4 regions of the Streptomyces sp. SS7 genome follow, and region 4 is predicted to be linked to each of the others. Evidence: riboswitches for the same ligand, from Rfam matches in the RefSeq annotation. Region 4 holds a riboswitch; each other region holds the start of a gene.

Region 1 (5,174 bases), 4.4 Mb from region 4:
CAGCGCGACGCTCACCAGCACCCCGGCCAGCAGCGCCCACTGCCCGGCACCGCGCGGCCGCCGGGCGGTCAGACCCGCGTCCACCAGCCGCAGGGCTGTCTCCCGCCGCCGTACCGTCCAGGCGTGCACGACGAGGATCGCGCCGACCGCGGCGAACTGCACGATCGTCAGGACGGCCGCCGTGGAGAGGTCGAAGATCTCCGAGGTCTGGCGGTAGATCTCCACCTCCAGGGTGGAGAAGGTGGGCCCGCCGAGGATCTGGACCACACCGAAGGAGGTGAAGGTGAACAGGAAGACCATCAGCGCGGCGGCGGCCGCGGCCGGTCCGAGCGCGGGCAGGGTCACCGTGCGCCAGGCCCGCAGCCGGGACGCGCCCAGCATCCGGGCGGCCTCCTCCTGGCGCGGGTCGAGCTGGGCCCACAGCCCGCCGACGGTCCGCACGACGACGGCGTAGTTGAAGAAGACGTGCGCCAGCAGGATCGCCCACACGGTCGTGTCCAGCCGTACGCCCCACAGGTCGTCCAGCAGACCGCCGCGCCCGACGAGCGCGAGGAACGCGCTGCCGACGACCACCGTCGGCAGCACGAACGGCACCGTCACCACGGCCCGCAGCACCTGCTTGCCCGGGAAGTCCAGACGGGCGAAGACATACGCGCCCGGCAGCGCCACCACCAGGGTGAGCGCGGTGGAGACGACCGCCTGCCAGGTGGTGAACCACAGGACGTGCCGGATGTCGGCCTGGCCCAGGACGTCGGCCACCCGCCCGAACCGCCAGACCCCGTCGACCTTCAGCCCGCGGGCCACGATCGCGGCGACGGGATAGGCGAAGAACAGCCCGAAGAACGCGACGGGCAGGGCCATGAGCCCGAGCCGCGCCGCGCTCCCGGAAGGCCTTTCGGCCCGCTTGGTCACTTCAGTACGAGCGAGGTCCACGACTTGACCCACTGGTCGCGGTGCTGGGCGATCTTCGCCGGGTCCATGGTCTCGGGGGCCTTGGCGGCGGGCCCGTACGCGGTGAACTCGGCGGGCACGCCCACCCCCTCGACCACCGGGTAGACGAACATGTTGAGCGGCATGTCCTTCTGGAACTCCTGGGAGATCAGGAAGTCGATGAGCGCCTTGCCGCCCTTGGCGTTCCCGGCGTTGCTCAGCAGCCCCGCGAACTCGATCTGGCGGAAGCAGGTGCCGGTCGCGACCCCGGTGGGGGCGGTGCTGGGCCTGGGGTCGCCGTAGATCACCTCGGCGGGCGGCGAGGAGGCGTACGACACGACCAGCGGCCGGTCCGCCCCGGCCTTCCTGCCGCCGGCCGACCCCGAGAACTCCTCGTTGTAGGCCTGCTCCCAGCCGTCGACCACCTTCACCCCGTTGGCCTTGAGCTTCTTCCAGTAGTCCGCCCAGCCGTCGTCGCCGTACTTCGCGGCCGTGCCGAGGACGAAGCCGAGGCCCGGCGAGGAGGTGGAGGCGTTCTCGGTGACGAGGAGGTTCTTGTAGGCGGGCTTGATCAGGTCGTCGTAGGACGTCGGCGGGGCCAGCTTGTGGTCGGCGAAGTACTTCTTGTCGTAGTTGACGCAGATGTCGCCGTAGTCGACGGGCGTGACCCGGTGCTTGCCGGAGTCCAGCTGGTACGCGCCGCCGACCCGGTCGAGTCCCTTGGCCTCGTACGACTGGAACAGACCGTTGTCGAGCGCCCGCGACAGCAGGGTGTTGTCGACGCCGAAGAAGACGTCCCCCTGCGGGTTGTCCTTGGTCAGGATGGCCTTGTTGACGGCCTGGCCCGCGTCGCCGTCCGTGAGGACCTTGACCTTGTAGCCGGACTTCTTCTCGAAGTCGGCGAGCACGTTCTTGGAGACGGCCCATGAGTCGTGGCTGACGAGGGTGACGGTCCTGGAGTCCGCCGCGCTCGAGGTGCCGGACGACTCCGCGCCGCACGCGGACAGGGTGACGAGGCCGAGGCCGACCGTCGCCGCCACGAAGGTCTTGATGTGCACTGGATGTCCTCCTGGGGTTGGCCAGGAAGAACGCGGCCCCGCCCGGGGACGCCCGGGCAGGGCACAACAGCTTGAGCGATGACCGAACTTCCTACCCAGAATGACCTGGGCGAGGTTCAGAGGGTCTGCGGCCCGATTGCCGCACTCTCAGCGCTGTGGCGCTCCCCTGTCGGAATATGAAGATGTGACGTGGCCAGATCTTAGCGCTCGGTGGCCGCCAGCTGACCACAGGCTCCGTCGATCTCCTGGCCACGGGTGTCCCGGACGGTGACGGGCACCCCGTGGGCCGCGATGGCCTCCACGAACGCCTTCTCGTCCTCGGGCCGCGAGGCCGTCCACTTCGAGCCCGGGGTCGGGTTCAGCGGGATCAGGTTGACGTGCACGGGCTTTCCGCGGAGCAGCCGGCCGAGCCGGTCACCACGCCAGGCCTGGTCGTTGATGTCACGGATCAGCGCGTACTCGATCGACAGCCGCCGCCCGGACTTCTCCACGTAGTCGAAGCCCGCGTCGAGCACCTCGCGCACCTTCCACCGCGTGTTCACGGGGACGAGGGTGTCGCGCAGCTCGTCGTCCGGGGCGTGCAGCGAGATCGCGAGCCGGCACTTGAAGCCCTCGTCGGCGAACCGGTGGATGGCGGGCACGAGCCCGACCGTCGAGACGGTGATCCCGCGCTGCGACAGCCCGAGCCCGTCCGGAGCGGGATCGGTGAGCGCACGGATCGCGGTGACGACCCGCTTGTAGTTGGCGAGCGGCTCGCCCATCCCCATGAAGACGATGTTGGACAGCCGCGCCGGCCCGCCGGGGACCTCGCCGTCCCGCAGCGCCCGCATCCCGTCCACGATCTGGTGCACGATCTCGGCGCTGGACAGGTTCCGGTCAAGCCCGGCCTGCCCGGTCGCGCAGAACGGGCAGTTCATCCCGCAGCCCGCCTGCGAGCTGATGCACATCGTCACCCGGTCCGGGTACCGCATCAGCACCGACTCGACGAGCGTCCCGTCGAACAGCCGCCACAGCGTCTTGCGGGTGGTGCCCTCGTCGGTCGACAGATGCCGTACGACGGTCATCAGCTCGGGCAGCAGCGCCTCCCGCAGCTTCTCCCGCGCACCGGCGGGGATGTCGGTCCACTCCGCCGGGTCGTGCGCGTACCGCGCGAAGTAGTGCTGCGAGAGCTGCTTGGCGCGGAACGGCTTCTCACCGATCTCCGCGACGGCGTCCTTCCGCTCCGCTGGCGAGAGATCGGCAAGATGCCGCGGCGGCTTCTTGGCTCCGCGCGGCGCGACAAATGTGAGTTCTCCGGGCTTAGGCATGGCCTAACCAGTGTCGCAGATCGAATCCGGTGCCCCGGTCGCGCGACGGGAAGGCCTTCCTCCGTGACAGGTGCTAGGTAGCCCGCTGCTCCAGGTGGCTCTTCAGGAGGCGTTCGTTCAGTGGCAGTTCCTTGCGGACCTGGGGGCGGACGATCAGGGGGAGGAGGACCTTGCCCATGCCCCTGCCCTCGAAGTCGAGTTCCATCGTCACGCGGGAGCGGCGGCCGTCCTCGAGCGGGGTGATCTCGCCGTGGACATGGCCGCGCACGGGACCGTCGACGCCTCGCAGGCCCCAGGCGTGCGGGGGGTCGTACTCGGTGTACTCCATGGTCATCGGGATCTCCCGGCGGCGGCCCACGTGCCGGGTGACGCGCAGCCGGGAGCCGACCTGGACCGGGCCGGGGTCGAGCTGTTCGGCCGAGACCGCGCTCGCCTGCCATTCGGGCAGGTGGGACGGGTCGATGAGGTACGCCCAGACATCGTCGGGGCTGCGGTCGACGTCGATCGATTCACGGAAGCCGGACATGACGTCTGCCCCTTTCCGGATGATTGGCCATCAAGCCCATAAAGGGCCTCGGGGAAAATCGTCCCACTGTGGGCGGTACCGGGCAAAGGACGCGGGCCCCCGGCCTGAGGGTTCAGGTCGGGGGCCCGCGGGCGAGGTGGACGAGCCGGCGCCGGTCAGCCCGATCCGACGAACAGCACGAGCAGCAGCCAGACGACCGGAGCCGTCGGCAGCAGGGAGTCCAGCCGGTCCATGATGCCGCCGTGGCCCGGCAGCAGCGTACCCATGTCCTTGATGCCCAGGTCCCGCTTGATCATGGACTCGCCGAGGTCGCCGAGCGTGGCGCTGGCCGCGACCGCGAGGCCCAGCAGCAGCCCCTGCCACCAGTGGCCGCCGTCGATCAGGAACTCCATGCACAGCGCGCCCACGACCATCGCGAACGACACCGCGCCCAGCAGGCCCTCGCGGGTCTTGCCGGGGCTGATGCGCGGGGCGAGCTTGTGCTTGCCGAAGCGCCAGCCGACGGCGTAGGCGCCGGTGTCGCTGACGACCGTGAGGAGGAAGAACGCCAGGACGCGCTGCGCGCCGTCGGCCGCGGTGAGCATCAGGGCGACGAACGTGGCCAGGAAGGGGACGTAGAAGGCGGCGAACACACCCGCCGTGACGTCCCGGAGATAGCCCTCCGGCGGTTCCGTCATCCGCCAGACCAGGACCGCCAGGGCGGTCAGGGCCATGGCGACCCAGGCACCCTCGGGCCCCCGGACGTACCCGGCGACGACCATCGCGGCGCCGCCGATCGCCAGCGGCACCAGCGGTGCCTTGATCTGCTTGCGCTCCTGGAGCCTGCTGGTCAGTTCCCACAGCCCGACGACGACGGCGACCGCTATCACGCCGACGAACACGGCCTTGACGATGAACAGCGACGCGACGATCACCACACCGAGCCCGACCGCGACTCCTATGGCCGCGCCCAGGTCTCGGCCCGCACTCTTCTTCTGCGGTGCGGGCGCGGGCTGTGGGGCTGCGGGCATGGGCTCCGGATTCTGCGGCACCGCCGCATGGGGCGGTGCCGACGGGGTCTCGTGGCGGAACGTCTCCGCACCGAAGGACGCCTGGTCGGGCGCCATGGGGCGGTACGCCTCGTCGCGGAACGAGGGGCCGCCCAGCCGGGCGGCCCCCGGGTCGTCATCCTGGTTTCCGCCGTGCGCGGGTACGTCGGGGACGATGGGCATGGGGCGAGTCTGCTGCGCCTCAGGCGCATCGTACGCGGGACCCGCCGGGGCGGCTCCCTGGACAGGTCCCTGGCCCTGGTAGGCCCCCTGGTCGGTGGGCCCCCAGTACCCGGCCTGTGTCCCGGCTGGTGGCGGAGAGGCC
Region 2 (5,174 bases), 1.8 Mb from region 4:
AGGGATGGACCTCACCGACTCTCTTCCCGGCACAGCCGTCCGCGAGGTCAAGGAAGAGACCGGCCTCGACGTGGAGGTCACGGGACTGGTCGGCACGTACACCGACCCGAAGCACATCATCGCCTACACGGATGGCGAGGTGCGTCGGCAGTTCAACGTCTGCTTCACCGCGCGGATCGTCGGCGGAGAACTGGCGATCTCCGACGAGTCGACGGAGCTACGGTTCGTCCCTCCAGACGAGCTGGACCGACTTCCGATGCACCACACGCAGCGACTCAGGCTCCGCCACTTCATGGAGCACCGCGAGCAGCCCTACCTCGGCTGACCCCGTCAACATGTGCTGGTGGACGCTCCGACGTCAAAAGATCAGTCCGCAGAACGACGAAGGCTGACCGACGACTCCCCCCGGAATGCCGTCGGTCAGCCTCATTTGCGCAGGTCAGTCCGCTAGCGGAAGGTAGACACGGTTGCCGGAAGCCGCGAACTCCTTCGACTTCTCCAGCATCCCGGCCTCGATCTCCTCCGGGGTGGCGTCCGCCTCGCCGCCGAACTGCTCTGTGATGCTTCTGCTGATCTTCATCGAGCAGAACTTCGGCCCGCACATCGAGCAGAAGTGAGCCGTCTTGGCCGGCTCGGCCGGGAGGGTTTCGTCGTGGAAGTCGCGGGCCGTGTCCGGGTCGAGGGCCAGGTTGAACTGGTCCTCCCAGCGGAACTCGAAGCGGGCGTCGGACAGCGCGTCGTCCCACTCCTGTGCTCCGGGGTGGCCCTTGGCGAGGTCGGCGGCGTGGGCGGCGATCTTGTAGGTGATGACACCGGTCTTGACGTCGTCACGGTTGGGCAGGCCCAGGTGCTCCTTGGGCGTGACGTAGCAGAGCATGGCCGTGCCCCACCAGGCGATCATCGCGGCGCCGATGCCGGAGGTGATGTGGTCGTACGCCGGGGCGACGTCCGTCGTCAGCGGGCCGAGGGTATAGAACGGAGCTTCATCGCAGATCTCCTGCTGAAGGTCGATGTTCTCCTTGATCTTGTGCATCGGGACGTGCCCCGGGCCCTCGATCATGGTCTGTACGTGAAAACGCTTGGCGATCGTGTTGAGTTCCCCGAGCGTGCGCAACTCCGCGAACTGCGCCTCGTCGTTGGCGTCCGCGATCGAGCCCGGCCGCAGACCGTCGCCCAGCGAGTACGTGACGTCGTAGGCGGCGAGGATCTCGCAGAGTTCCTCGAAGTTCTCGTACAGGAACGACTCCTTGTGGTGCGCCAGGCACCAGGCCGCCATGATCGAGCCGCCGCGCGAGACGATGCCGGTCTTGCGGTTCGCGGTGAGCGGGACGTACGCGAGGCGCACGCCCGCGTGGACCGTCATGTAGTCCACGCCCTGCTCGGCCTGCTCGACGACGGTGTCCTTGTAGATCTCCCAGGTCAGTTCCTCGGCCCTGCCGTCGACCTTCTCCAGCGCCTGGTACAGCGGCACCGTGCCGATGGGCACGGGGGAGTTGCGCAGCACCCACTCCCGGGTGGTGTGGATGTTACGGCCGGTGGAGAGGTCCATGACCGTGTCGGCGCCCCAACGGGTCGCCCAGGTCATCTTCTCGACCTCCTCCTCGATGGAGGAGGTCACCGCCGAGTTGCCGATGTTGGCGTTGACCTTCACCAGGAACCTCTTGCCGATGATCATCGGCTCGATCTCCGGGTGGTTGACATTGGCCGGCAGCACCGCGCGCCCGGCCGCGATCTCCTCGCGCACCACCTCGGGAGAAACGTTCTCCCGGAGGGCCACGAACTCCATCTCGGGCGTGATCTCGCCCCTGCGGGCGTACGCGAGCTGGGTGACCGCGCTGCCGTCCCGGCTCCGGCGCGGCAGCCGCGGGCGGCCCGGGAACACCGCGTCGAGGTTACGCAGTCCACCCCGCGGCGAGGTGTGCTTGACGCCGTCGTCCTCGGGCCGGACCGGTCGGCCCGCGTACTCCTGTGTGTCACCGCGGGCGATGATCCAGTTCTCCCGCAGCGGCGCCAGGCCCCTGCGAACGTCGGTGTCGGCGAGCGGATCGGTGTACGGTCCGGAGGTGTCGTACAGCGTGACCGACTGCCCGTTGGTGAGATGCACCTGGCGGACCGGCACCCGCAGGTCGGGGCGAGCGCCCTCGATGTACCCCTTGTGCCAGCCGATGGACGTCCCGCTCTTCTCGCCGGTCGCCTCGGCCGTGTCCGTCTCGGCCGCGTTCTGCGTGAAGGCAGGCGTGCGTGCGTCCTTGTTGGTCATGAGACCTACTCCCTACGCCGGCATTACCCGGTAACAGGTTCGGCGGTCGACGCAGCGGCTACCGTCTGCCGACGTTTCATGTGAAACATCACTCGCTGTGGTGACGTTCCACGTGAAACATCGCGAAGACGGAGGTCAGCGCCCTCTCAGCCCGGTGCTCCGAGCTCCCGCGTGTGCAAAAGTGGCTCCACGCTAGCGGTAGGTGTGGCGCGGTGAACAGTGGGCCTCAGCCGTTCTTGCGATGATCGGGCGGTGACCACGACACACCAGCCCCCGTATCCGCCCGGAGAGCCGCCCCGCAGGCCCGGCACCGGTGGCGGCCCGGGTCCCGGACCGGCCAACGCTCCGCAGGGCGGACCGGCCGCACAGGGGCGCCAGGACGAACGCGACTTCAGCTTCGGTGGTGGGTTCGACCGCGGCCACGAGGTCGGGCCCGGCTACGGGCAGCGTCCGGGCCCCCGTCCCGGGCCTGGACACCACGGGCCCGAGCACCACGGGCCCGAGCACCACGGACCTGCGCATCATGGGCCCGAGCACCACAGGCCCCAGCACTCCGGGCCCGGAGCAGGCGGAGGCCACCGGCACGGTTTCGAGGACGGTCACACCGGCGCACAGGGCAGCGGTTCCGAAGGCGGACACGGATCCGGGCATGGACACGGACACGGGCATGGGCACAGCCACAGCCACGGTCCGGCCGCACCGGTCTCCAAGCATCTGCGCAAGGTCATCGGAGCCGTCCTGATCCCCTTCGCCGCGGCGGTACTGGTCGGGCTGGTGGTGCTGTGGCCCGGCGGTGCCCCGGCGCATGAGCGGACCGGCGTCGGCTTCGACCGGCAGACGCAGCACGCCACGGTGACCAAGGTCGTCAAGGTGAGCTGCCAGTCGGTGAACGCCTCCGGTGGCACGCCGATCGGCGGCGCTTCCCCCGCCGACGGCTCGTCCGCCGAGAAGAAGGGAGGCGACACCTGCAAGAAGGCCACGATCCGCGTGGACACCGGCGACGACAAGGGCCGGACGTTCACCGAGATCGTCCAGCCCGACCAGTCCCGCCAGTTGGAGCAGGGCGAGCAGGTCGTGGTCGCCTACGAGCCCTCGGCCCCCAAGGACCTGCAGTACTCGGTCACCGATGTGAACCGCCGGATCCCGATGACGGTGCTGGCCGTGATCTTCGCGGTCGCCGTGGTGGTCGTCGGGCGGCTGCGCGGTGTGATGGCCCTGGTGGCGCTGGCCGCGAGCTTCCTGATCCTGAACTTCTTCATCCTGCCCGCGATACTCCAGGGCTCGAACCCGCTGCTGGTGGCCGTGGTGGGGTCCAGCGCCATCATGTTGATCGCCCTGTATCTGTGCCACGGGCTGTCCGCCCGTACGTCCGTCGCCGTGCTCGGCACCCTCATCTCGCTGATGCTGATCGGCTTCCTCGGCTCCTGGTTCGTCGACTGGGCCGCGCTCACCGGCAACACGGACGACAACACCGGCCTGATCCACGGTCTGTACCCGTCGATCGACATGAGCGGCCTGCTGCTCGCCGGCATCATCATCGGCTCGCTCGGCGTGCTCGACGACGTGACGGTCACCCAGACGTCCGCGGTCTGGGAGCTGCACGAGGCGAACCCGGCGATGGGCTGGCGCGGGCTGTACCGGGCCGGCATCCGCATCGGCCGCGACCACATCGCGTCCGTGGTGAACACGCTCGTGCTCGCCTACGCCGGTGCCGCGCTGCCGTTGCTGCTGCTCTTCTCGATCGCGCAGAGCAGCGTGGGCACGGTCGCCAACAGCGAGCTGGTCGCCGAGGAGATCGTGCGCACGCTGGTGGGCTCGATCGGTCTGGTCGCGTCGGTGCCGGTCACCACGGCCCTCGCGGCTCTCGTGGTCGCCGCCGACCGTCCGGAACCGGGTACGGCGGCGGCTGCGGCGGTTCCTGAGACGGCCCCGGCAGGGGCGCCGGAAGCAGGTCCCGGGCAGCCGCGCGGCGGCCGGGGGAGACGGCGCAAGCACTGACGTCGGGGGCGGGCGCCGGAGCGACCGCCCCCTGAAGAAGCGTTCCTGCATGGCCCCACCCCCCTGGCGAAGCGTTACGCCTGCGCCGGCTGTCGGAGGGTCAGCCGGCGCTCTGCTCCTCCGCGAGGATCCGGTCCAGCGCCTCGTCGAGGTGGGCGTCGAAGTCGGCGAGCGCCCCTTCCTGCCCCAGCGGGACCAGCTTGTCGGTGCGGTCCAGGAAGGCCACCAGAGGCGCCGCCGAGGACCGGAACAACGCCTGGTCACCGCCCACCTGAAGCCGGATCAGGACCTCGCCGAACGCATCGGGGTCCACCGGCGAGACCCGGACGTCCCCCTCCCCGCACGGCCTGCCCACCCCGTCGATGAGCAGCTCGCGCCCGAACGCCCAGGTCACCGGGGCGTCACCGGGAAGGTGGAAGGTGAGCCGTACGGCATAGGGATCGCGCGACTCATAGCCCAGCTCCACCGGGATGCGGAACGAGAGCTCCTCGGACACGAGGAAGCTCATCATGACTTCTGCCTGAACTGCCTGTACGGACTCGCGCATCGCGTTACCCCGTCATTTGCCGTCGAATGGCCGGTAATCAACCCCTGACACTGCACCGCATCTTGCTGAACGTGCACAACAGATCACAAGGAGTGAGTTTTCACATACTGATAGAGATCGCGATTGACCCCAATTTGCTCCCGATCTCGCTCTGCAACTGCCGTGCCGCCGGGAGCAGCCGGTCGGCCTGCCGGGAGGGCAGCGAGATGGCCATCGTGGCCGCCGTGGCGCCCACGGTGATCGGGACCGCGGCGCACACGGTGCCCAACGCGTATTCCTGCCTCTCCACGACCGGTTCCATGCGTGGGGTTCGCTCCAGGCGTCGCAGCAGGGTGTGGTCGTCACGCACCGTGTACGGGGTGATCGACT
Region 3 (5,174 bases), 330 kb from region 4:
GATTTCCAGTGTCGCCGTGGAGTTGTTGAGCGTGATGAAGTGCAGTCCGGGCACTCCCTCGGCGAGAAGCCGAGCGCAGAACTCCGTGGCGAAGTCGATGCCAATGGAGCGTACAGCGGCCGGATCCTCTTTGGCTGTGAGGATCCGCTCTTTCAGGACGTCCGGGAAGTGCGCGTTGCTGAGCCGGGGCAGCCTCTCCAGCATCTTCACGCTGGTCACCGGCAGGACCTCCGGGATGACGGGGGTGTCGCAGCCGGCCGCCGCGACCCGGTCGCGCAGCCGCAGATAGGACTCGGGCTGGAAGAACATCTGCGTGATGGCGTAGTCGGCGCCCGCCCGGCACTTGTCGACGAAGTGCGCGACGTCGGTGTCCCGGTCGCCGGAGCGCGGGTGCATCTCGGGGAAGGCGGCGACGCCGACGCAGAAGTCGCCCGACTCCTTGATGAGCCGGACGAGCTCGGCGGCGTAGGTGAGCCCCTGCGGATGGGGCACCCAGTCGCCCATCGGGTCGCCGGGCGGGTCGCCGCGCACCGCGAGCATGTTGCGGATTCCGGCGTCGGCGTACTGGCCGATGATGTTGCGCAGCTCGGCGACGGAGTGGTCGACCGCGGTGAGGTGCGCCACCGGGGTGAGGGTGGTGTCGACGACGATCTGCTGGGTCTCCTTGACCGTGGTCGCCCGGGTGGAGCCACCGGCGCCGTACGTCACCGAGACGAAGTCGGGGGCGACCGCCTCGACCCTGCGGAGCGCGTCCCACAGACTCCGCTCTCCCTTGGGCGTCTTCGGCGCGTAGAACTCGAACGAGTACGTCGTCTTGCCGGTCGCCAGGATGTCACGCACGGTGCGTGCGCGGTCCGTCCGGGTGGATGCGGTTCCGAGGGCCATACCCGCAGGTTAACCAGGGCCCGACGGTCACCCAACCGGATGCCGGATATTTGCCCGAATTGTCGGCCCGTTGTCCACCCATTGGACACACATCCGGACAGGCATACGGGCAGACATTCGGCCAGACAGGCGAAGAGGCGTCCTAGAGCCCCGGGTGGCGCAACCGCTTCGCGAACTCCGCCGCGGCCGCGCCCGGATCGTCCGCCTCGGTGAGGGCCCGGACGACCACGACACGGCGGGCTCCGGCCTCCAGCACCTCGTCGAGGGTGCCGAGGTCGATGCCGCCGATCGCGAACCAGGGGCGGTCGGTGCCCAGGGCGGCGGTGTGCCGGACCAGGCCGAGGCCGGGGGCGGGCCGGCCGGGCTTGGTGGGGGTGGGCCAGCAGGGGCCGGTGCAGAAGTAGTCCACGCCCTCCTGGACGGCGGCGGCCTCCGCCTCCGCCTCGGAGTGGGTGGAACGGCCGATGAGCACGTCGTCGCCGAGGATCGCGCGGGCGGCGGGCACCGGCAGGTCGCCCTGGCCGAGGTGGAGGACGTCGGCGCGGGCCGCGTGGGCGACATCGGCCCGGTCGTTGACCGCGAGGAGTCTGTCGTGCCGGGCGCAGGCCTCGGCGAACACCGCGAGCAGCTCCAGCTCCTGGGCGGCCTCCATGCCCTTGTCGCGCAGCTGGACGATGTCGACACCGCCCGCGAGGACCGCGTCCAGGAACTCCGGGAGGTCGCCCTGGCGGGTGCGGGCGTCCGTGCACAGGTACAGCCGGGCGTCGGCCAGGCGCGCGCGAGCGGTGTCGGTCATCGATGTCCCCCGTGGTGTCGGTACGGCCGGCTCAGACGGCGAGCGCCTGGGCGCGGCGCTTCACTTCCGTGCCGCGATTCTCGCTGAGGGCCTGGGCGGGGGTGCCGGGCAGGCTGTCGTCGGGTGTGAAGAGCCACTCCAGCATCTCTTCGTCCGTGAAGCCGTCGTCCCGCAGCAGCGTCAGGGTCCCGGCGAGGCCCTTGACGACCTTGTCGCCGTCGATGAAGGCGGCGGGGACGTGCAGCGCGCGGTTCTCCCCGCGGCGTACGGCGATGAGCTGGCCCTCCTTGATCAGCTGCCGGACGCGGATCACGTCGACATCGAGCATCTCCGCGATGTCGGGCACGGTCAGCCAGGCAGGGACGAGAGCATCGGTCTTTGCGTCAATCTCGGTCACGGGGTCAAGGGTAGGCGCATCTTCCCGTGGGTCGCGATGGGTCGTCCTCCGGGTGCGGCCGCCTGGGGGGCAGGTCGCGCCCGCGCGGCGGAGCCGCACGTGTCCGTGGGTCAGGCGGTCGCGGTCTTCAGGGGGCGGGCCGGGTCCGCCAGTGCCGTCGCGTCCATGCGGGTGGCCGACTCGATCAGCCGCCTGCCCTGGGCCAGGTCGCGGGGGCGCCCCACCGCCAGGAGAGCGGTCAGACGGCCGTCGCGGAGCCAGCAGACGCTCCACGCCGGGCCCGTCGGGTCGCCGCGCCAGACGAGGCGGTCGGCCGCGGTGTGGTGGCCGGCGTACTGGACGAAGCGGCCGAACTGCTCGGACCAGAAGTACGGGACGGGGTCGTAGACGGCCGGGGGCTCGTCCGTGGCCGTGCCGATGATGTTGGCGGCGACCGTGCGGGGCCCCTGGAGGGCGTTGTCCCAGTGGTGGACGAGGAGGCGCTCGCCGTAGCGCGCCGAGGGGAAGGAGGCGCAGTCGCCGACCGCGTACACGTCCGGGACGGAGGTGCGCAGCCGGTCGTCGGCCAGGACCTCGTGGTGGGGGCCCAGGGCGACGCCGGAGCCGGTCAGCCAGGCGGTGGCGGGGCGGGCGCCGATGCCGACGACGACGGCGCCCGCGGGCAGCCGGGTGCCGTCGTCGAGGACGACCGCGCCGGGCTCGACGCGGGCCACGCGCGTGTGGGTGCGCAGGTCGGTGCCGCTGTCGGCGTACCAGGAGGTCATCGGGGCGGCGACCTCGGCCGGCAGGGCGCCGGCGAGCGGCCGGTCGGCGGCCTCGACGACGGTGACCGCGCAGCCGGCCTCGCGGGCCGCGGTGGCGAACTCGGCGCCGATCCAGCCGGCCCCGACGACCACGACGTCGTGCGCGCCGGCGAGGACGGGCCGCAGGCGTTCGGCGTCGTCCAGGGTGCGCAGCAGATGGACGCCGGGCACGCCGTCGGCGCCCGGCAGCCGGATCGGCCGGGCGCCGGTGGCGAGGACGAGGACGTCGTAGGGGACGGGCCCGGCCTCGGTGTCCACCTCGTGGTCGGCGGGGCGCAGGCCGAGGACCTCGCGGCCGAGCAGCAGGTCGATGCCGAGCCCCTCGAAGTCGACGTCGAAGGCGGAGCCCTCGGCCTTGCCGAGGAGTACGGCCTTGGACAGCGGCGGCCGGTCGTAGGGCTGGTGGGGCTCCGCGCCGATCAGTGTCACGGTGCCGTCGAAGCCCTGTTCGCGCAGGGCGACCGCGGTCTGCACCCCGGCCATGCCCGCGCCGACGACGACCACGCGCCGCCCCGGCCGTCCGTCCTCTTCCCTGTTCAGCTCGCTCACCTGATCACCATAGACACCTGACGTTCCGTCAGTCAGCCGTCGTGCTCCGTGACCTGCTCCACAACGCTGGTGCCGCTGCCTTCCTGCGACTCCCAGGACCAGGTCTCCTCCAGCCGCACCCGGCCGTCCGGCAGGGCGAGGACCGTCGAGACGCAGTGCCCCGAGGAGGTCGTGCCGTCCTGCTTGAGCTGGACGTACCGGAAGTCGAGCCGGTCCCCCTCACGGGTACCCACGAGATGGCCGCGTACGACGTCGCCGCCCGCGTAGTCCGCCCAGATCACGCCGTCCGCCTCGTGGTACGTGAAGCGGGTGCGGGTGCCGACCTGGCCCGGGGCCTGGTCGGCGACGGGGGCGAGGACGAGGCCGTCGAGCGAGCGGGGCATGGGCAGGGGGCTCCTTACGGGGCGGGAGGCTCCCTTTACAGGGGCACGGAAGCACGGGCTAGGGTGTGGCCAACGTAGAGCACTCGCGGGAGTCCGGACGCACCGGGCTGAGAGGGAGGCTGGCCGGCCTCCGACCGTACGAACCTGATCCGGGTCATGCCGGCGAAGGGAGGGGCTGGACGCCCATGTCGCGTACACGTACATCCGACGTCCTCGTCGTGGGGGGCGGGATCATCGGGCTGGTCACGGCGTGGCGGGCCGCGCAGCGCGGGTTCGCCACGACGGTGGTGGACCCCGAACCGGGCGGTGGGGCCGCGCGGGTGGCGGCCGGGATGCTGGCCGCCGTCACCGAACTGCACCACGGCGAGCAGACCCTGCTGGGGCTCAACCTGGCCTCGGCCCGCCGGTATCCGGACTTCGCGGCCGAGCTGACGGAGGTGACCGGGCGGGACCTCGGCTACCGCCGGTGCGGCACGCTCGCGGTGGCGCTGGACGCCGACGACCGCGCCCATCTGCGCGAACTGCACGCGTTGCAGGCGCGGTCGGGGCTGGAGTCGGAATGGCTGAGCGGGCGGGAGTGCCGGCGCCTGGAGCCGATGCTCGCGCCCGGGGTGCGGGGCGGACTGCGGGTGGACGGCGACCACCAGATCGATCCCCGGCGGCTGTCCGACGCGCTGGTCGTGGCGTGCGAGCGGGCCGGGGTGGTCCTCCACCGGGCGTGGGCCGAGCGGCTGTCCGTGACGGGCGGACGGGCCGCGGGGGTCGTCACCGATGACGGCACGGCCCTGGCGGCGGGGCAGGTGGTGCTGGCGGCGGGGAGCCTCAGCGGGCGGCTGGCGGGGGTGCCGGAGGACGTACTGCCGCCGGTGCGGCCGGTGAAGGGGCAGGTGCTGCGGCTGACGGTGCCGGCCGGGTACGCCCCGTTCCTCAGCCGTACCGTGCGGGCCGTGGTGCGCGGCAGCCAGGTGTATCTGGTGCCCCGGGAGAACGGCGAGCTGGTCGTGGGCGCCACGAGCGAGGAACTCGGCTGGGACACGTCGGTGACGGCGGGCGGGGTGTACGAACTGCTGCGCGACGCCCACGAACTGGTGCCGGGGATCACGGAACTGCCGCTGACGGAGACGCGCGCCGGACTGCGGCCCGGCTCCCCCGACAACGCGCCGCTGCTCGGGCCGACCGCGCTGGAGGGACTGTTGCTGGCCACCGGGCACTACCGCAACGGGGTGCTGCTGACGCCGGTGACCGGGGACGCCCTGGCACATGCCCTGGTCAGCGGTGAACTCCCGGACGAGGCACGCCCCTTCACCCCCCGGCGCTTCGGCGCCGCCGCCCGGACGGAGCAGCTCGTATGAACATCTCGG
Region 4 (5,174 bases):
CGCTCTTCTGGGACGACAGCGAGGACAGCTTCACGTTTCTCGGCCTCTACTCGAGCCAGCAACGGGCGGAACAACGCATCGAGCAGGCGCGCACCCTACCCGGATTCAGGGACCATCCCAACGGCTTCCACGTGTACGAGTACACCGTGGGTCAAACCCACTGGGCCGCAGGATTCCTCGTCGGCGAACAAACCAATGGCTGAGCAGGCATCACCGCCTCCAGCCGCGATTCTCCTCGATGGTCCGCCGACTCCGTAGCAGGACCGAACCGGCCTGCGCGGCCGTCCGGCGGCCGTCTCCCTGGGCACGGACGCGCAACTACTACCCGGTAGGCTCCGTCACCCGGAAAGGCTCTTTCCCCTGCAGTCGACAGGACCCTCAGCAAATCAACGACGCACTTGCTAGATGGGATGTATCACTTCCAGACCCGCACTATGCAATTCCCGGCCTGGATATTTCGTGAGGTCGGAGGAGTCTCAATATTGCCGAGTCAGTTTGCGGGGTGCCGTCCATCGTTTCAGGAGGGCGCCCTGTGCAATCCTCGCGTTGATGGAAGTCGGCTGTCTTGTTATCCGCAGATCCTCGGCGCCTCCTTCGGTGATGAATCGTACGATCAGTTCAACCTGTGGGCCCGCGTTCTCGACGTCCCTGTCGCCCTGACACAACGCTCATACGGCGCATCGGGTGAACTGACGTTCACCATCGACGACGACCGCATGTGTCCGGCGAACAACGGGACGTGGCTCCTCCGCACCGATGGTGCCGCGGTGACCTGCGCTGCCACTGACCAGTGGATGCGCCCCGACGGAGAGCCGGTGACCAGGCTCCTGTACTTCACTGGCACTGAGGGCGGAGCGGTCTGGCGCAACGCCTTCAACGCGCACGCCTGGAAGCCTGCGCTCGCCGCGGCGGGAGTGATCCCCAAGCCCGGGCCGGGGGAGAGGTGCAAGGAGGCCCGCGAAGACGGCATGCACGCGCTGCGGCACTTCTGCGCCTCGGTGCTCCCCGACTCCAGGCAGAGCATCCAGGGTCCTGGGCGCCTGCCTCGGGCACGCCGATGCCGGGTCGGGTTCTCGCTCCGTACCTACACCCACCTCTCACGCCGAGCAGCGAGACGCGTACGCGGAAGGCCGTCGACGAGATGTACCGGACGGGCCGTAAGCCCCCGACGGCCCCCTGACGGCCCCCGGCTTTCGCACCCGCCCCTGATCATCGGGAAACCGCTGGTCAGGGGCATTCCCGTCCTGTCCGTGGACTACTTTAACCAGAACTGGTATCAGTTTCTGAAACACCGTCAGAAATGATGCGGACGAAGGCAGTGGCCATGGCTGAGCTCGTGGAACACGGAAAGCTGTTCATCGGCGGAGAGTTGACGGACCCCCTGGGCGATGCCGTCATCGAGGTGATCTCGCCGCACACCGAGGAGGTCATCGGGCGGGTGCCGCACGCCTCCGCGGCCGATGTGGACCGGGCCGTCGCCGTCGCGCGGCGGGCGTTCGACGAGGGGCCCTGGTCGCGGCTCTCCCTCGACGAGCGGATCGCGGTCGTCGCCCGGATCAAGGACGGCATCGCGATGCGCCACGAGGAGATCGCCCGCGTGATCTCCTCCGAGAACGGCTCACCGTACTCCTGGAGCGTCCTCGCCCAGGCCCTCGGCGCGATGATGGTCTGGGACGCGGCGATCACCGTCGCCCGGGACTTCACCTACGAGGAGCGCCGCGACGGTGTGCTCGGGAAGATCCTCGTACGGCGTGAGCCGGTGGGCGTGGTCGCGGCCGTCGTCCCCTGGAACGTCCCCCAGTTCGTCGCCGCCGCCAAGCTCGCTCCCGCGCTGCTCACCGGCTGCTCGGTGATCCTCAAGCCGTCGCCGGAGTCACCGCTGGACGCCTATCTGCTCGCGGACATCGCGCGGGAGGCCGGACTGCCGGAGGGGGTGCTGTCGATCCTGCCGGCGGACCGTGAGACCAGCGAGTACCTGGTCGGTCACCCCGGTGTCGACAAGGTCTCCTTCACCGGCTCCGTCGCGGCCGGCAAGCGGGTCATGGAGGTGGCCGCGCGCAACCTCACCCGCGTCACGCTGGAACTCGGCGGCAAGTCGGCCGCGATCGTGCTGCCGGACGCCGACCTGGAGTCCGCGGTGGCCGGGATCGTCCCGGCCGCCTGGATGAACAACGGACAGGCCTGTGTGGCCCAGACCCGCATCCTGCTGCCGCGCTCGCGCTACGACGAGTTCGCCGACGCCTTCGCCGCCGCCGCGAGCGCCCTCGTCGTCGGCGACCCGATGGACCCGGCCACCCAGGTGGGCCCCCTGGTCGCCGAGCGCCAGCAGCGCCGCAACCTCGACTACATCCGCATCGGCCAGGAGGAGGGCGCCAAGGTCCTCACCGGCGGCGGCCGTCCGGCGGGCCTGGACCGCGGCTGGTACGTCGAGCCGACCCTCTTCGGTGACGTCGACAACTCCATGCGGATCGCCCGCGAGGAGATCTTCGGCCCGGTGATCTGCCTGCTCCCCTACGGCGACGAGTCCGAGGCGCTGAAGATCGCCAACGACTCCGACTACGGGCTGAGCGGCAGCGTGTGGACGGCCGACGTGGCGCACGGCATCGAGGTCGCCCGCCAGGTCCGTACGGGGACGTATTCCGTCAACACCTTCAGCCTCGACATGCTAGGCCCGTTCGGCGGCTACAAGAACAGCGGACTGGGGCGCGAGTTCGGGCCCGAGGGCTTCGGCGAGTACCTCGAGCACAAGATGATCCACCTGCCGGCGGGCTGGGAGGGCTGAGAGGGTCATGGGGGACCGCTGGCACGTGGAGGTCGACCGCTCGCTGTGCATCGGCTCGGCCCAGTGCATCCACCACGCCCCGGACGGCTTCCGCCTGGACACCGCCCGCCAGTCCCACCCGCTCGCCCCGGACGCGGACGCGAACGAGCGGGTGCTGACGGCGGCGGAGAGCTGCCCGGTGGAGGCGATCGCCATCACCCTGCTCGACAGCGGGGAGGCGGTGTTCCCGCCGGAGGACTGAGGCCTGAGACCTCTGAGGCCCTCGGTGAGGAAAAAATCTTTCCTTTAGGGGGTTCCATCCGGTTTGAGACGTTTTATTCTGGTAGTGGCCTACGAGGCGAGTGAGGGAGTCCGACCGGAGTAGCCGACCGCAGCGAGACGCGAAGGCATCCGCTGAGGCCGACGTCGACGGTAGGGCTGAGAGGCCGAAAGGCAGCAGTCGGGCCGGACGGCGACCCCCAATACCTGATCCGGGCAATACCGGCGAAGGGAACCCGTCTCGTAGGTTTTTCGCGTCCCGGTTCTTCGCGCCCCGGTCCCGGTTCTTCGCGTCCCGTACCGTGCGGTCGTGACCGAGGACGAGCACAGCGCGGCGGACATCCGGATCGTCGAGGGCGTTGAAGCCGTGCGCCGTAGGCCCGGCATGTACTTCGGCGTCGGCCTGGACAGCCCGCACCTGCCGACTCGGGCGTTCGAGCAGGTGGTGGGCTGGTCGCTGCATCCGGCCGCGCGGGTCGCGCCCGTGCACGCCCTGCGCGTCGAGGCCGAGATCCTCGGCGACCTCGCTTTCCGGGTGGTCGACGACGCGTCGGAGGCCCTGCGGGAGGACGGCACGCCCCGCCTCGGCTTCGGTTCGCTCATCGGCCCCGACCGCTGGTGCGGCTGGGCCGTCTCCGCCCTGAGCGCTCGTACCGTCATCGAGGTCTGGCGCGACGGCCGTGGGCTGCGGCAGGAGTTGACGGGTGGCCGGCCGCTCGCCGAGCCGGAGCGGTTCGCGCCGCCGGCCGGGGCGGGGACCAGGACCGAGTGGGAGCTCGACGAGGCGTTCCTCGCCCCCGGCGCCGCGATCACCGCAGCCCTGGGCTCACTGGACCTGCACGGCTCGGCGTGCGCGCAGTCCGACGGGCCGGTCCGTCTTCTCCTGCGTGATCTGCGCCGAGCAGCCTGACCCGGGGGATCAGGCCGACGGGCGGTCCGGGTCCGTCACGTCGATCAGGCGGCACACCGTCTCGATGTCGATCCGTACCTGGGCGATCGAGGCCCGGCCCGAGAGCCAGGTGATCAGGGCCGAGTGCCACGTGTGCTCGATGACGCGGACCGCCGAGAGCTGCTCGGGCGTCGGGTCGGTCAGGCCCATCGCGTCGAGGATGATCGCCGTCGTCTGCCGGGACACCTGGTCGACCTCGGGGGAGACGCTGCGGTCGGCGAAGGTCAGCGCGCGCACCATCGCGTCGGCCAGATGCGGCTCGCGCTGGAGCGCGCGGAAGGCGCGCATCAGGGTCTCCGCGACCCGCTCCGCCGGACGCTCCCCGGACGGCGGCTTCTTGCGGAGCGTGCCGTGCATGTGGTCCAGCTGGTCCTGCATCGTGGCGACCAGCAGATGCACCTTGGAGGGGAAGTACCGGTACAGCGTCCCCAGGGCGACCTGCGAGGACTCCGCGACCTCCCGCATCTGCACCGCGTCGAAACCGCCCCGGCTGGCGAGCTGCGCGCTCGCGTGCAGAATGCGTCGGCGGCGGGCCTGCTGCCGCTCCGTGAGGGGGGAGGAGGCGGGGCGCTGGGTGGAGTCTTCCGCAGGCATGGGTCCCGTTCCGTGACAGTCGGTGAGGCTCCGTGATCACACAGCATGGCAGGGCCGCCGGAGCGCGGTGAGCCGTGGCGGGAATCACCTGATCCACTTCTCCCGGCACCCCTACCAGCCGGTAGATTCGTAGCCTCCCGAACGATCAACTCTGAAACTTGTTCTAGGTTAGCGTCTCGTCGTAATGTCGCGGGACAGCGCAGGCAGAAGGGGGCCCGGAGTGACTGCTGAGGCCAGTCAGGCGGGGGCCCGGCGTGACCTCGCCGCTGACGGCGGGCGACCGCTCGACATTGCGCTCCTCACCTACAAGGGGAACCCGTTCTGCGGCGGCCAGGGCGTCTACGTACGGCACCTGTCGCGTGAACTGGTCCGGCTCGGCCACCGGGTCGAGGTCATCGGCTCACAGCCGTACCCCGTCCTCGACGAGGGCCACGACGGCCTGACCCTCACCGAGCTGCCCAGCCTCGACCTCTACCGCTCCCCGGACCCCTTCCGGACCCCCGGACGCGACGAGTACCGGGACTGGATCGACGCCCTGGAAGTCGCCACCATGTGGACCGGCGGCTTCCCCGAGCCGCTCACCTTCTCCCT

What was found. Region 4 has a riboswitch for thiamine pyrophosphate ahead of U5640_RS31650 (hypothetical protein). Riboswitches for the same ligand answer to the same signal wherever they lie in the genome.
Region 1: linked by a shared signal. The riboswitch ahead of U5640_RS11125 (thiamine ABC transporter substrate-binding protein) and the one ahead of U5640_RS31650 (hypothetical protein) in region 4 are both predicted to bind thiamine pyrophosphate.
Region 2: linked by a shared signal. The riboswitch ahead of thiC (phosphomethylpyrimidine synthase ThiC) and the one ahead of U5640_RS31650 (hypothetical protein) in region 4 are both predicted to bind thiamine pyrophosphate.
Region 3: linked by a shared signal. The riboswitch ahead of thiO (glycine oxidase ThiO) and the one ahead of U5640_RS31650 (hypothetical protein) in region 4 are both predicted to bind thiamine pyrophosphate.

The regions. Positions count from the first base shown of each region.
Region 1 is NZ_CP141223.1:2,508,041-2,513,214, forward strand. Features, by position in the region: gene U5640_RS11120 (iron ABC transporter permease) at 1-861, opposite strand, end outside; gene U5640_RS11125 (thiamine ABC transporter substrate-binding protein) at 909-1,988, opposite strand; TPP riboswitch at 2,059-2,166, opposite strand; gene rlmN (23S rRNA (adenine(2503)-C(2))-methyltransferase RlmN) at 2,189-3,295, opposite strand; gene U5640_RS11135 (SRPBCC family protein) at 3,369-3,821, opposite strand; gene U5640_RS11140 (phosphatidate cytidylyltransferase) at 3,977-5,174, opposite strand, start outside.
Region 2 is NZ_CP141223.1:5,046,951-5,052,124, reverse strand. Features, by position in the region: gene U5640_RS23320 (NUDIX domain-containing protein) at 1-325, shown strand, start outside; gene thiC (phosphomethylpyrimidine synthase ThiC) at 440-2,260, opposite strand; TPP riboswitch at 2,253-2,441, opposite strand; gene U5640_RS23310 (YibE/F family protein) at 2,513-4,258, shown strand; gene U5640_RS23305 (SsgA family sporulation/cell division regulator) at 4,359-4,805, opposite strand; gene U5640_RS23300 (helix-turn-helix domain-containing protein) at 4,906-5,174, opposite strand, start outside.
Region 3 is NZ_CP141223.1:7,204,883-7,210,056, reverse strand. Features, by position in the region: gene metF (methylenetetrahydrofolate reductase [NAD(P)H]) at 1-885, opposite strand, end outside; gene thiE (thiamine phosphate synthase) at 1,028-1,681, opposite strand; gene U5640_RS33085 (Rv2175c family DNA-binding protein) at 1,713-2,078, opposite strand; gene U5640_RS33080 (FAD-dependent oxidoreductase) at 2,189-3,385, opposite strand; gene U5640_RS33075 (hypothetical protein) at 3,463-3,813, opposite strand; TPP riboswitch at 3,889-4,001, shown strand; gene thiO (glycine oxidase ThiO) at 3,999-5,165, shown strand; gene thiS (sulfur carrier protein ThiS) at 5,162-5,174, shown strand, end outside.
Region 4 is NZ_CP141223.1:6,875,240-6,880,413, forward strand. Features, by position in the region: gene U5640_RS31630 (hypothetical protein) at 1-203, shown strand, start outside; gene U5640_RS31635 (sterol carrier protein domain-containing protein) at 435-1,304, shown strand; gene U5640_RS31640 (aldehyde dehydrogenase) at 1,325-2,782, shown strand; gene U5640_RS31645 (ferredoxin) at 2,790-3,023, shown strand; TPP riboswitch at 3,116-3,291, shown strand; gene U5640_RS31650 (hypothetical protein) at 3,351-3,950, shown strand; gene U5640_RS31655 (TetR family transcriptional regulator) at 3,960-4,583, opposite strand; gene U5640_RS31660 (glycosyltransferase family 4 protein) at 4,804-5,174, shown strand, end outside.